4 regions of the Lysinibacillus sp. FSL K6-0102 genome follow, and region 3 is predicted to be linked to each of the others. Evidence: a T-box and tRNA genes for the amino acid it is inferred to sense, from the RefSeq annotation. Region 3 holds a T-box; the other regions hold tRNA genes.
What was found. A T-box is a leader RNA that pairs with one kind of tRNA and senses whether it is charged. The one in region 3 lies ahead of metG (methionine--tRNA ligase), so its partner is inferred to be a tRNA-Met.
Positions count from the first base shown of each region.

Region 1: it has a tRNA-Met gene. The T-box ahead of metG (methionine--tRNA ligase) is inferred to sense a tRNA for this amino acid. The anticodon was not compared.
Region 2: it has a tRNA-Met gene. The T-box ahead of metG (methionine--tRNA ligase) is inferred to sense a tRNA for this amino acid. The anticodon was not compared.
Region 4: it has a tRNA-Met gene. The T-box ahead of metG (methionine--tRNA ligase) is inferred to sense a tRNA for this amino acid. The anticodon was not compared.

Region 1 is NZ_JBBOPH010000001.1:3,738,654-3,741,833, reverse strand. Features, by position in the region: rRNA gene NYE73_RS19090 (23S ribosomal RNA) at 1-664, shown strand, start outside; rRNA gene rrf (5S ribosomal RNA) at 776-891, shown strand; tRNA gene NYE73_RS19080 (tRNA-Val) at 902-977, shown strand; tRNA gene NYE73_RS19075 (tRNA-Thr) at 981-1,056, shown strand; tRNA gene NYE73_RS19070 (tRNA-Lys) at 1,064-1,139, shown strand; tRNA gene NYE73_RS19065 (tRNA-Leu) at 1,157-1,241, shown strand; tRNA gene NYE73_RS19060 (tRNA-Gly) at 1,278-1,352, shown strand; tRNA gene NYE73_RS19055 (tRNA-Leu) at 1,358-1,446, shown strand; tRNA gene NYE73_RS19050 (tRNA-Arg) at 1,455-1,531, shown strand; tRNA gene NYE73_RS19045 (tRNA-Pro) at 1,541-1,617, shown strand; tRNA gene NYE73_RS19040 (tRNA-Ala) at 1,634-1,709, shown strand; tRNA gene NYE73_RS19035 (tRNA-Met) at 1,738-1,811, shown strand; tRNA gene NYE73_RS19030 (tRNA-Ile) at 1,819-1,895, shown strand; tRNA gene NYE73_RS19025 (tRNA-Ser) at 1,911-2,003, shown strand; tRNA gene NYE73_RS19020 (tRNA-Met) at 2,057-2,131, shown strand; tRNA gene NYE73_RS19015 (tRNA-Asp) at 2,135-2,210, shown strand; tRNA gene NYE73_RS19010 (tRNA-Phe) at 2,269-2,344, shown strand; tRNA gene NYE73_RS19005 (tRNA-Gly) at 2,350-2,423, shown strand; tRNA gene NYE73_RS19000 (tRNA-Ile) at 2,425-2,501, shown strand; tRNA gene NYE73_RS18995 (tRNA-Asn) at 2,506-2,582, shown strand; tRNA gene NYE73_RS18990 (tRNA-Ser) at 2,593-2,683, shown strand; tRNA gene NYE73_RS18985 (tRNA-Glu) at 2,686-2,757, shown strand; gene NYE73_RS18980 (VOC family protein) at 2,817-3,180, opposite strand, start outside.
Region 2 is NZ_JBBOPH010000001.1:4,084,110-4,087,289, reverse strand. Features, by position in the region: rRNA gene NYE73_RS20850 (23S ribosomal RNA) at 1-1,242, shown strand, start outside; rRNA gene rrf (5S ribosomal RNA) at 1,355-1,470, shown strand; tRNA gene NYE73_RS20840 (tRNA-Asn) at 1,487-1,563, shown strand; tRNA gene NYE73_RS20835 (tRNA-Ser) at 1,569-1,660, shown strand; tRNA gene NYE73_RS20830 (tRNA-Glu) at 1,685-1,759, shown strand; tRNA gene NYE73_RS20825 (tRNA-Val) at 1,775-1,850, shown strand; tRNA gene NYE73_RS20820 (tRNA-Met) at 1,877-1,951, shown strand; tRNA gene NYE73_RS20815 (tRNA-Asp) at 1,955-2,030, shown strand; tRNA gene NYE73_RS20810 (tRNA-Phe) at 2,046-2,118, shown strand; tRNA gene NYE73_RS20805 (tRNA-Thr) at 2,132-2,207, shown strand; tRNA gene NYE73_RS20800 (tRNA-Tyr) at 2,217-2,300, shown strand; tRNA gene NYE73_RS20795 (tRNA-Trp) at 2,314-2,387, shown strand; tRNA gene NYE73_RS20790 (tRNA-His) at 2,400-2,475, shown strand; tRNA gene NYE73_RS20785 (tRNA-His) at 2,511-2,586, shown strand; tRNA gene NYE73_RS20780 (tRNA-Gln) at 2,591-2,665, shown strand; tRNA gene NYE73_RS20775 (tRNA-Gly) at 2,671-2,745, shown strand; tRNA gene NYE73_RS20770 (tRNA-Cys) at 2,754-2,827, shown strand; tRNA gene NYE73_RS20765 (tRNA-Leu) at 2,875-2,955, shown strand.
Region 3 is NZ_JBBOPH010000001.1:4,455,101-4,458,280, forward strand. Features, by position in the region: gene metG (methionine--tRNA ligase) at 1-1,263, opposite strand, end outside; T-box leader at 1,321-1,582, opposite strand; gene NYE73_RS22605 (HAD hydrolase-like protein) at 1,671-2,318, opposite strand; gene fosM (FosM family fosfomycin resistance protein) at 2,334-2,759, opposite strand; gene rsgA (ribosome small subunit-dependent GTPase A) at 2,777-3,180, opposite strand, start outside.
Region 4 is NZ_JBBOPH010000001.1:3,731,147-3,734,326, forward strand. Features, by position in the region: gene NYE73_RS18850 (ABC transporter ATP-binding protein) at 1-225, shown strand, start outside; tRNA gene NYE73_RS18855 (tRNA-Glu) at 365-436, opposite strand; tRNA gene NYE73_RS18860 (tRNA-Ser) at 439-529, opposite strand; tRNA gene NYE73_RS18865 (tRNA-Asn) at 540-616, opposite strand; tRNA gene NYE73_RS18870 (tRNA-Ile) at 621-697, opposite strand; tRNA gene NYE73_RS18875 (tRNA-Gly) at 699-772, opposite strand; tRNA gene NYE73_RS18880 (tRNA-Phe) at 778-853, opposite strand; tRNA gene NYE73_RS18885 (tRNA-Asp) at 912-987, opposite strand; tRNA gene NYE73_RS18890 (tRNA-Met) at 991-1,065, opposite strand; tRNA gene NYE73_RS18895 (tRNA-Ser) at 1,119-1,211, opposite strand; tRNA gene NYE73_RS18900 (tRNA-Ile) at 1,227-1,303, opposite strand; tRNA gene NYE73_RS18905 (tRNA-Met) at 1,311-1,384, opposite strand; tRNA gene NYE73_RS18910 (tRNA-Ala) at 1,413-1,488, opposite strand; tRNA gene NYE73_RS18915 (tRNA-Pro) at 1,505-1,581, opposite strand; tRNA gene NYE73_RS18920 (tRNA-Arg) at 1,591-1,667, opposite strand; tRNA gene NYE73_RS18925 (tRNA-Leu) at 1,676-1,764, opposite strand; tRNA gene NYE73_RS18930 (tRNA-Gly) at 1,770-1,844, opposite strand; tRNA gene NYE73_RS18935 (tRNA-Leu) at 1,881-1,965, opposite strand; tRNA gene NYE73_RS18940 (tRNA-Lys) at 1,983-2,058, opposite strand; tRNA gene NYE73_RS18945 (tRNA-Thr) at 2,066-2,141, opposite strand; tRNA gene NYE73_RS18950 (tRNA-Val) at 2,145-2,220, opposite strand; rRNA gene rrf (5S ribosomal RNA) at 2,231-2,346, opposite strand; gene NYE73_RS18960 (cysteine desulfurase family protein) at 2,625-3,180, opposite strand, start outside.

The DNA.
Region 1 (3,180 bases), 720 kb from region 3:
CGGACAGTTTGACTGGGGCGGTCGCCTCCTAAAAGGTAACGGAGGCGCCCAAAGGTTCCCTCAGAATGGTTGGAAATCATTCGTAGAGTGTAAAGGCACAAGGGAGCTTGACTGCGAGACCTACAAGTCGAGCAGGGTCGAAAGACGGGCTTAGTGATCCGGTGGTTCCGCATGGAAGGGCCATCGCTCAACGGATAAAAGCTACCCCGGGGATAACAGGCTTATCTCCCCCAAGAGTCCACATCGACGGGGAGGTTTGGCACCTCGATGTCGGCTCATCGCATCCTGGGGCTGTAGTCGGTCCCAAGGGTTGGGCTGTTCGCCCATTAAAGCGGTACGCGAGCTGGGTTCAGAACGTCGTGAGACAGTTCGGTCCCTATCCGTCGTGGGCGTAGGAAATTTGAGAGGAGCTGTCCTTAGTACGAGAGGACCGGGATGGACACACCGCTGGTGTACCAGTTGTCTTGCCAAAGGCATCGCTGGGTAGCTATGTGTGGACGGGATAAGTGCTGAAAGCATCTAAGCATGAAGCCCCCCTCAAGATGAGATTTCCCATTACGCAAGTAAGTAAGATCCCTCAAAGACGATGAGGTAGATAGGTTCGAGGTGGAAGTGTGGTGACACATGGAGCTGACGAATACTAATCGATCGAGGACTTAACCAAAAAAGTTTGAAACATTCAATGCACCGTTTATCCAGTTTTGAAAGAGCAAATCTTTCTAAAAAGAGAGCTTCTAGACACAGCAGTACGCCGTGTATGGAAGGTCGACCATAGTCTAGTGATGATGGCAAAGAGGTCACACCCGTTCCCATACCGAACACGGAAGTTAAGCTCTTTAGCGCCGATGGTAGTTGGGGGCTTCCCCCTGTGAGAGTAGGACGTCGCTAGGCATAATACCCAGGAGGATTAGCTCAGCTGGGAGAGCATCTGCCTTACAAGCAGAGGGTCGGCGGTTCGAGCCCGTCATCCTCCACCATATGCCGGTTTAGCTCAGCAGGTAGAGCAACTGACTTGTAATCAGTAGGTCGTGGGTTCGATTCCTATAGCCGGCACCATTTTTTCGAGCCATTAGCTCAGTTGGTAGAGCATCTGACTTTTAATCAGAGGGTCGAAGGTTCGAGTCCTTCATGGCTCACCATTTATAAATAATAATAAGCGGGTGTGGCGGAATTGGCAGACGCACTAGACTTAGGATCTAGCGCCGCAAGGCGTGGGGGTTCGACTCCCTTCACCCGCACCATTATTTTCATTGCCAGATAAAAAAGCTTATGCACATGCGGAAGTAGTTCAGTGGTAGAACACCACCTTGCCAAGGTGGGGGTCGCGAGTTCGAACCTCGTCTTCCGCTCCAAATGTGCCGGGGTGGCGGAACTGGCAGACGCACAGGACTTAAAATCCTGCGGTAGGTGACTACCGTACCGGTTCGATTCCGGTCCTCGGCACCATTTTAAATGCGCCCGTAGCTCAATTGGATAGAGCGTCTGACTACGGATCAGAAGGTTATGGGTTCGACTCCTGTCGGGCGCGCCAAAAGAACAACGGGAAGTAGCTCAGCTTGGTAGAGCACTTGGTTTGGGACCAAGGGGTCGCAGGTTCGAATCCTGTCTTCCCGACCATTTCCAAAAAGATTATGGGGCCTTAGCTCAGCTGGGAGAGCGCCTGCCTTGCACGCAGGAGGTCAGCGGTTCGATCCCGCTAGGCTCCACCATAAGTAAATTAACCAGTATAAAGATCCTGGCGGCGTAGCTCAGCTGGCTAGAGCGTACGGTTCATACCCGTAAGGTCGGGGGTTCGATCCCCTCTGCCGCCATCTTAAAGGACCTTTAGCTCAGTTGGTTAGAGCAGACGGCTCATAACCGTCCGGTCGCAGGTTCGAGTCCTGCAAGGTCCACCATTTATATATTGTAACGGAGGTATACCCAAGTCTGGCTGAAGGGATCGGTCTTGAAAACCGACAGGCGGGTAACACCGCGCGGGGGTTCGAATCCCTCTACCTCCTCCAGTTTTAAATTTTTATAAATGGTGCTTTAAAAACTCGAAACAACATAAAATTATCGCGGGGTGGAGCAGTGGTAGCTCGTCGGGCTCATAACCCGAAGGTCGTTGGTTCAAATCCGGCCCCCGCAACCAAAAGGTCCCGTGGTGTAGCGGTTAACATGCCTGCCTGTCACGCAGGAGATCGCCGGTTCGATCCCGGTCGGGACCGCCATTTTTAAAATAAAAGTCATGAGAAGCAAAAAAGTGAGCAAGCTTAGCATGGACGAAATGGGTCAGTAGCTCAGTTGGTAGAGCATTAGATTGAAGCTCTAAGTGTCGGCGGTTCGATTCCGTCCTGACCCACCATTTATGCGGGTGTAGTTTAATGGTAAAACCTCAGCCTTCCAAGCTGATGTCGTGGGTTCGATTCCCATCACCCGCTCCAAGGGCCTATAGCTCAGCTGGTTAGAGCGCACGCCTGATAAGCGTGAGGTCGATGGTTCGAGTCCATTTAGGCCCACCATTATTCCGAAGTAGCTCAGTTGGTAGTAGCACCTGACTGTTAATCAGGTTGTCGCAGGTTCGAGTCCTGCCTTCGGAGCCATTTTTATTTTGGGGAAGTACTCAAGAGGCTGAAGAGGCGCCCCTGCTAAGGGTGTAGGTCGGGTAACCGGCGCGAGGGTTCAAATCCCTCCTTCTCCGCCATGGGCCCGTTGGTCAAGTGGTTAAGACACCGCCCTTTCACGGCGGTAACACGGGTTCGAATCCCGTACGGGTCATACTAGAAACAGTAGATGCAATTGCATCTACTGTTTTTTGATATTCATAGATACAAAATTTACTCTTGATTCAATGCATTTTCATCCATATAAACTACTTCCCAGATATGCCCATCTACATCTTGAAAACCCCAACCATACATAAATCCGTGATCTTGTGGTTCACTATAAGGTTTACCACCAGAGGCAAGTGCCTTATTCACTAATTGATCTACTTGTTCTCGGTTTTCAGCAGAGAGACATAAGATTGCTTCTGCAGAAGTAGTAGTATCTGTAACTTCTTTCTTACTAAATCCTTTAAATCGTTCTTCAACCATTATTAATACGAAGATATTTTCGCTAATAATCATTGAGGCTGTTGTTTCATCACTGAATTGTTGATTGAACTCAAAACCTAATTCCTTAAAAAAACTGATAGATTTG
Region 2 (3,180 bases), 370 kb from region 3:
AGGTGTGCGAGAGAACTCTCGTTAAGGAACTCGGCAAAATGACCCCGTAACTTCGGGAGAAGGGGTGCTCTTGAGCGTGCAAGCGCATGAGAGCCGCAGTGAATAGGCCCAGGCGACTGTTTAGCAAAAACACAGGTCTCTGCAAAACCGTAAGGTGACGTATAGGGGCTGACGCCTGCCCGGTGCTGGAAGGTTAAGAGGAGTGGTTAGCGCAAGCGAAGCTGCGAATTGAAGCCCCAGTAAACGGCGGCCGTAACTATAACGGTCCTAAGGTAGCGAAATTCCTTGTCGGGTAAGTTCCGACCCGCACGAAAGGCGTAACGATCTGGGCACTGTCTCAACGAGAGACTCGGTGAAATTATAGTACCTGTGAAGATGCAGGTTACCCGCGACAGGACGGAAAGACCCCGTGGAGCTTTACTGTAGCCTGATATTGAATTTTGGTACAACTTGTACAGGATAGGTAGGAGCCAGAGATCTCGGAGCGCCAGCTTCGAAGGAGGCGTCGGTGGGATACTACCCTGGTTGTATTGAAATTCTAACCCATGCCCCTTAGCGGGGCAGGAGACAGTGTCAGGCGGACAGTTTGACTGGGGCGGTCGCCTCCTAAAAGGTAACGGAGGCGCCCAAAGGTTCCCTCAGAATGGTTGGAAATCATTCGTAGAGTGTAAAGGCACAAGGGAGCTTGACTGCGAGACCTACAAGTCGAGCAGGGTCGAAAGACGGGCTTAGTGATCCGGTGGTTCCGCATGGAAGGGCCATCGCTCAACGGATAAAAGCTACCCCGGGGATAACAGGCTTATCTCCCCCAAGAGTCCACATCGACGGGGAGGTTTGGCACCTCGATGTCGGCTCATCGCATCCTGGGGCTGTAGTCGGTCCCAAGGGTTGGGCTGTTCGCCCATTAAAGCGGTACGCGAGCTGGGTTCAGAACGTCGTGAGACAGTTCGGTCCCTATCCGTCGTGGGCGTAGGAAATTTGAGAGGAGCTGTCCTTAGTACGAGAGGACCGGGATGGACACACCGCTGGTGTACCAGTTGTCTTGCCAAAGGCATCGCTGGGTAGCTATGTGTGGACGGGATAAGTGCTGAAAGCATCTAAGCATGAAGCCCCCCTCAAGATGAGATTTCCCATTACGCAAGTAAGTAAGATCCCTCAAAGACGATGAGGTAGATAGGTTCGAGGTGGAAGTGTGGTGACACATGGAGCTGACGAATACTAATCGATCGAGGACTTAACCAAAAAAGTTTGAAACATTCAATGCACCGTTTATCCAGTTTTGAAAGAATAAAATATTAGAATATACTTGTAATTTTTATAATATATGTTATAATAAGTATTGTCTTTCAAATAGTCTAGTGATGATGGCAAAGAGGTCACACCCGTTCCCATACCGAACACGGAAGTTAAGCTCTTTAGCGCCGATGGTAGTTGGGGGCTTCCCCCTGTGAGAGTAGGACGTCGCTAGGCTATATACTAAAATTATTCCGAAGTAGCTCAGTTGGTAGTAGCACCTGACTGTTAATCAGGTTGTCGCAGGTTCGAGTCCTGCCTTCGGAGCCATTCTTGGAGAGTTGTCCGAGTGGCCGAAGGAGCACGATTGGAAATCGTGTAGGCGGTTAACACTGTCTCAAGGGTTCAAATCCCTTACTCTCCGCCAGCACTTTGATGTGTTCCAAACGATGGCCCCTTGGTCAAGTGGTTAAGACACCGCCCTTTCACGGCGGTAACACGGGTTCGAATCCCGTAGGGGTCACCAATTCAATACCCAGATGGAGGATTAGCTCAGCTGGGAGAGCATCTGCCTTACAAGCAGAGGGTCGGCGGTTCGAGCCCGTCATCCTCCACCATTATTTTTACAACATTATAGTATTATCGCGGGGTGGAGCAGTGGTAGCTCGTCGGGCTCATAACCCGAAGGTCGTTGGTTCAAATCCAGCCCCCGCAACCAAATGGTCCCGTGGTGTAGCGGTTAACATGCCTGCCTGTCACGCAGGAGATCGCCGGTTCGATCCCGGTCGGGACCGCCATTTATTTTAAAATATGGGTCAGTAGCTCAGTTGGTAGAGCATTAGATTGAAGCTCTAAGTGTCGGCGGTTCGATTCCGTCCTGACCCATCTTGTTTTTTTTGCCGGTTTAGCTCAGCAGGTAGAGCAACTGACTTGTAATCAGTAGGTCGTGGGTTCGATTCCTATAGCCGGCACCAGATTTTCCCGGAGGGGTAGCGAAGTGGCTAAACGCGGCGGACTGTAAATCCGCTCCTTAGGGTTCGGCGGTTCGAATCCGTCCCCCTCCACCAGTTTTATTATTTTAGGGGCATAGTTCAACGGTAGAATAGAGGTCTCCAAAACCTTTGGTGTGGGTTCGATTCCTACTGCCCCTGCCAATTAATTTTATGGCGATTGTGGCGAAGTGGTTAACGCACCGGATTGTGGTTCCGGCATTCGTGGGTTCGATTCCCATCAGTCGCCCCATCTAATATAAAATTAATAAACATCATAATACAATGGCGATTGTGGCGAAGTGGTTAACGCACCGGATTGTGGTTCCGGCATTCGTGGGTTCGATTCCCATCAGTCGCCCCATTGTTGGGGTATAGCCAAGCGGTAAGGCAACGGATTTTGATTCCGTCATGCCTAGGTTCGAATCCTAGTACCCCAGCCATTTTTGCGGAAGTAGTTCAGTGGTAGAACACCACCTTGCCAAGGTGGGGGTCGCGAGTTCGAACCTCGTCTTCCGCTCCATGTATGACGGCGGCATAGCCAAGTGGTAAGGCACGGGTCTGCAACACCCTTATCACCGGTTCAAATCCGGTTGCCGCCTCCATATTTTAACTGTTAATCGGTTTATCCGATTTTTTTTATCTCCATTATGCCGGTGTGGCGGAATTGGCAGACGCGCACGACTCAAAATCGTGTTCCTTTGGAGTGTCGGTTCGACCCCGACCACCGGTATCATCAAATTAATAAAAATTAAGAAAGCTCATAAATCTTGATATAACAGGGTTTATGAGCTTTTTATATTAGGGGAATTGCAACAGGTTTAGAAAGAGAAGGATTCTTTTTGAAGAAAAGGTCAACGAGAATAAAAAAAGTATAGAAAATTCATTGGAAGAGAATAGTATGAGTTTTAACGTAGAAGTTACTCATGGGTTTGAATCTCCAAAGGAATCATTAGAA
Region 3 (3,180 bases):
AAACAATTGTACGGTTTGTTTTCGAATGTCGCTATCCACCTCCGCTTGTGGCACCTGACAAGCAAATGATTTCTCAATAAACTTCAATGTACGGTTTACAAAATTGCCATAGGCTCCGAGTAGTTCGCCATTATGGCTATAAATAAATTCCCGCCATGAAAAATCAGTATCACGATTTTCTGGCGCATTCATCGTTAAGAAGTAACGAATAGAGTCCGCATCATAACGGCTTAAAATATAAGGAACCCATACAGCCCAATTCTGACTAGTAGATAATTTGCGTTTTTCTAATGTTAAATACTCATTAGATACGATATGGGTAGGTAATGCCTTGGATCCAATTCCCATTAAAATGGCTGGCCAAATAACTGTATGGAATGGAATATTATCCTTCCCATGTACATAGTATGAAATGGTCTCTTCATTCCATAAATCTTCAATAGCTATTTGATGTTCTTTTGCCCATTCTAAGCTTGCTGTTAAGTACCCTGCTACAGCTTCAATCCATACATATATTTTTTTCCCTTCAAAACCTGGCACTGGAACATCTATGCCATTCGGTAAATCTCTTGTTACTGCTCGGTCGGGAACTCCCTCTGCCAAGTATCGCTCCGTTAACCCTAAAGCATTGTCACGCCAACGTTTCTCGACTTTTGCTTGTGCTAAATAAGACTCCAACCTTCCTTGAAATTGACTAAAGGTAAAATAAAAGTGCTCAGTTTCCCGAATAACAGGTTCGTTCCCACAAATTTTGCAGCGCTTATCAATTAAGTCCAATGGGTCTAAAATTTCTGAGCAGTTATCACATTGATCTCCCCTTGCTTTCGCTCCACAATTTGGACAAAGACCTTCGACAAATCGATCTGGTAGAAATTGATTATCCGTCTCACAGTAAGCCTGTTCAATTTTCTTTTTGTATAAGAAATTATTAGCCAGTAGCTGTAAGAAAAGGGCCTTAACGGATTCATGGTGGTGCTCCGCATCCGTTCTTGTGTACAAATCATAGGTAAATCCTAAATCATGAAAGCATCTTGTAAACTCATCATGATAGTGATTAGCTATAGCCTCTGTCGTTGTATTCTCTTGTGCGGCCCGTATAGAAATGGGTGTACCATTACAATCACTGCCTGATACATATAAAACCTGCTCGCCTTTTTGTCGGTAATATCTAGCCAAAATATCACCTGGTAATAATGCGGCAACATGCCCTAAATGCAAAGAGCCATTTGCATACGGCCAAGCGCCTCCAATAACAATCGTCATTCTAAATTGCTCCCCTCACAGAAAAAATGGTAAAAAAAAATCGCCCTAATCAAATCTGATTAGGACGAGTATACCCGTGTTACCACCTATATTTACAAATAGCTCACACTATTTGCCTCTATCAGTACGTCTTCATTCAAAAAGAGAGATACTGCCGCTGTTGTAACGAGTGCCCATCTCGTCGTAATCTACTGGCTAAAAAGCTTTCGGTACGAAGCTCAAAGGTCATTTTCAAAAGGGTTCACTTACCTCATTTCCACCAACAGAGGCTCTCTACAAAATGCTAATCCAATTTACTTTTCCTTCTCAATGCTTTTTCTATAGGATTGGCATTATTTTACGCCTTCTTGTGAGGAAATGCAATGTTTGTCTCTAAATCATCCCTTATTTTGATACACTTTCTTAAGTTAATCTAATGTAACCTTTACCAATGCAGTTAAATCATCAATTACTATATCTGCTTTTTCTAACTCCTTGTCTTGTGCAAAGTCAAAGCGAACACCTATTGATAGTAATTGATTGTCCTGTGCAGCTTGGATATCCGAAGAACGATCTCCTACCACTGCTCCATAATCAATTTTATTTTCATCTACAACTCTTTTGACCAGATCCGATTTATGCCCACTTGCAATTGCTTGAATGCTATAGATTCCCTTTATAAAACGCTCCAACTGATAGGTTTCGACGATTGCTTGTAAATAGTCAACCTGTCCATTACTCGCTATGTATAACGGATAATTCTCTGACAATGTTGCAAGGGTTTGTTCAGCGTTTGGATACAAAGCACCTTTATGTCCACGTATTTGCTCAATCAGCTTTACATGGAATAATACATTGCTCTCTTCTCGTATCTCTAAAGCATGCATAGGACATAATGTTTCCCACACAACAGGTAAAGGAACCCCCATTATTTCTCTATATTTTTCTATAGGTGTTTCCCCCTGCCACAAGCCGTTTGTCCGCAGCACATCAAATGTTGCATCGAGAGCAGGCTCTAAAATAAGATTGGTTTGAAATAATGTTCCATCCATATCAAAAATAAACGCTTTATTCATAAAATCTCTCCTTAATTAGTTATCAAAAAACGCCATATGCTGCTTTTCTTGCTTATAATAATCCAAACGATCCTGCAAAGTTCCTGTATGAAATTCAAATTTATGACCATCAGGATCTGTAAAGTAAATTGATTTTTTATCCTTTTCATCTCTTTGCCGACCTGCTAAAATATTGACCTTTAGCTGCACCAATCTGTCATACACCTTATCAAAGTCATCCTCAGCGATTGTGAAGGCAATGTGTGTATAGGAATGATGGATGTCATTACGGGGTATATCCTTTTCTACATTCAGAGCTAGCCACAGTCCATTTACATCAAAATAGGCTGTGCTGTTCCCCTTTACTAGCAACTTGGCATCGAATACTTTTTCATAAAAAGTGATGGATTCCTCTAAATTAGAAACTGAAAACAATAAATGATTGATGTTTTGAATTGTCATGGTTGTGCTCCTATTGATTATTTCTTCCCCTTTTTCATTCCCTTGGCTATTTGCTTCCACTTGCGCTGCTCCTCAAGTTTTGCTTGCGTATTTGTTTTGCGCTCCATATAAGCCAATTCTCTTTGCAGCTTAAAATAGCTTTGTAGGCGATATTGGTCCAAGTCCCCATCTACTATAGCTTGCTGGACAGCACAATAAGGCTCTTTTTGATGTGTACAATCACGATAACGACAAGCTGTTGCTAGTTCCTCAATATCTTGAAAGCTAGAAGCTAAACTATCCCCTTGATCCCACAATTGAAGCTCACGCATCCCTGGCGTATCAATTAGACAGCCACCAGCAGGCAATACTACTAGCTCTCGATGGGTTGTTGTATGTCGTCCCTTGGCATCATCCTCACGTATACCCGCTACTTTCATCA
Region 4 (3,180 bases), 720 kb from region 3:
AAGAGAACTATTGTTATGGTACTACATGATATTAATCTTGCTTGTCGCTATGCCGATCATATTATTACAGTGCGTGACCGTGGTGTCTATCGTCAAGGGAAACCAGAAGAAATTATGACCACTGATTTAGTTAATCATGTGTTTGACCTTGATTGCCAAATGACGACAGATCCAATCTTTGGTACACCTCTTTGCATCCCATATGGAAAAGGACGAAAAATTTAATCACTAATTTAAAAAACAACAAGCCTACACAGTTTAATCATTCTGTGTAGGCTTTCATTTATTATAGCTATGTTATAAATCTAAATATCAAGTAAATTAAAAAGTGCAGTAGATGTAAATTCATCTACTGCACTTAGTATGACCCGTACGGGATTCGAACCCGTGTTACCGCCGTGAAAGGGCGGTGTCTTAACCACTTGACCAACGGGCCCATGGCGGAGAAGGAGGGATTTGAACCCTCGCGCCGGTTACCCGACCTACACCCTTAGCAGGGGCGCCTCTTCAGCCTCTTGAGTACTTCCCCAAAATAAAAATGGCTCCGAAGGCAGGACTCGAACCTGCGACAACCTGATTAACAGTCAGGTGCTACTACCAACTGAGCTACTTCGGAATAATGGTGGGCCTAAATGGACTCGAACCATCGACCTCACGCTTATCAGGCGTGCGCTCTAACCAGCTGAGCTATAGGCCCTTGGAGCGGGTGATGGGAATCGAACCCACGACATCAGCTTGGAAGGCTGAGGTTTTACCATTAAACTACACCCGCATAAATGGTGGGTCAGGACGGAATCGAACCGCCGACACTTAGAGCTTCAATCTAATGCTCTACCAACTGAGCTACTGACCCATTTCGTCCATGCTAAGCTTGCTCACTTTTTTGCTTCTCATGACTTTTATTTTAAAAATGGCGGTCCCGACCGGGATCGAACCGGCGATCTCCTGCGTGACAGGCAGGCATGTTAACCGCTACACCACGGGACCTTTTGGTTGCGGGGGCCGGATTTGAACCAACGACCTTCGGGTTATGAGCCCGACGAGCTACCACTGCTCCACCCCGCGATAATTTTATGTTGTTTCGAGTTTTTAAAGCACCATTTATAAAAATTTAAAACTGGAGGAGGTAGAGGGATTCGAACCCCCGCGCGGTGTTACCCGCCTGTCGGTTTTCAAGACCGATCCCTTCAGCCAGACTTGGGTATACCTCCGTTACAATATATAAATGGTGGACCTTGCAGGACTCGAACCTGCGACCGGACGGTTATGAGCCGTCTGCTCTAACCAACTGAGCTAAAGGTCCTTTAAGATGGCGGCAGAGGGGATCGAACCCCCGACCTTACGGGTATGAACCGTACGCTCTAGCCAGCTGAGCTACGCCGCCAGGATCTTTATACTGGTTAATTTACTTATGGTGGAGCCTAGCGGGATCGAACCGCTGACCTCCTGCGTGCAAGGCAGGCGCTCTCCCAGCTGAGCTAAGGCCCCATAATCTTTTTGGAAATGGTCGGGAAGACAGGATTCGAACCTGCGACCCCTTGGTCCCAAACCAAGTGCTCTACCAAGCTGAGCTACTTCCCGTTGTTCTTTTGGCGCGCCCGACAGGAGTCGAACCCATAACCTTCTGATCCGTAGTCAGACGCTCTATCCAATTGAGCTACGGGCGCATTTAAAATGGTGCCGAGGACCGGAATCGAACCGGTACGGTAGTCACCTACCGCAGGATTTTAAGTCCTGTGCGTCTGCCAGTTCCGCCACCCCGGCACATTTGGAGCGGAAGACGAGGTTCGAACTCGCGACCCCCACCTTGGCAAGGTGGTGTTCTACCACTGAACTACTTCCGCATGTGCATAAGCTTTTTTATCTGGCAATGAAAATAATGGTGCGGGTGAAGGGAGTCGAACCCCCACGCCTTGCGGCGCTAGATCCTAAGTCTAGTGCGTCTGCCAATTCCGCCACACCCGCTTATTATTATTTATAAATGGTGAGCCATGAAGGACTCGAACCTTCGACCCTCTGATTAAAAGTCAGATGCTCTACCAACTGAGCTAATGGCTCGAAAAAATGGTGCCGGCTATAGGAATCGAACCCACGACCTACTGATTACAAGTCAGTTGCTCTACCTGCTGAGCTAAACCGGCATATGGTGGAGGATGACGGGCTCGAACCGCCGACCCTCTGCTTGTAAGGCAGATGCTCTCCCAGCTGAGCTAATCCTCCTGGGTATTATGCCTAGCGACGTCCTACTCTCACAGGGGGAAGCCCCCAACTACCATCGGCGCTAAAGAGCTTAACTTCCGTGTTCGGTATGGGAACGGGTGTGACCTCTTTGCTATCATCACTAGACTTTGTTATGTATCATGTTTTGAAGTTGTTTACCTGTCCTTCAAGACAAGAATTATTGTATAACGTTTTCTAACATTGTGCAATACTTTTTTATAAAAAAAAGAAATTATTACTTTTTAAAGATATTTTTGTTAAGTAAGAGAAAATATTGCCCTGCAAAATATTATAGCAATTGTTGGTTCAAAAGAAAACAATTATTTTATTTGGCCGATATTATTAGCTTATAATCTATTTCACTACAAGTGAAGAATATAGATAATCCTTCACTCGTCTTTTCGTTAAATATTTGAAAGCTCTATTTTTAATTTTACAATATCCTCAAGTGTAGTGGAAGGACCAAAAGATATTCTAAAAAATTGGCGTGCCGCTTCCAAAGAGAATCCCATTGATAGAATAGCCTTTGTTCCCGATTCACTATGAATATCACATGCACTACCTGTAGAGATACAGATTCCCGCCTCATTTAACTTTAAAAGAACATATTGCCCCTCTACTTTTTCCATCATTACCCCACAAATATTAGGTAGTTGCTGTTTACACTCAACGAGCTGACATTTTTCAGGTAAATTATTTTCAAAATAATTTCTTAGCGTTTCATAATGTTGCAATTCATATTGATAGTTTTCAATTGCCGCGGCAAAGGCCACGATTGCAGGAGTATCTAATGTCCCCCCTCTAAGACCCCTCTCATGTGTCAAACCCGGTGTTAATGCAGGTACTCTGATTGCGGGGTTCAGATATATAGCACCACAGCCCTTTGGTCCGCCTATTTTATGAGCCGAGATGGTAATCGCATCTGCCCCTTTTGGTATAGCTAGTTTGCTAAATGATTGT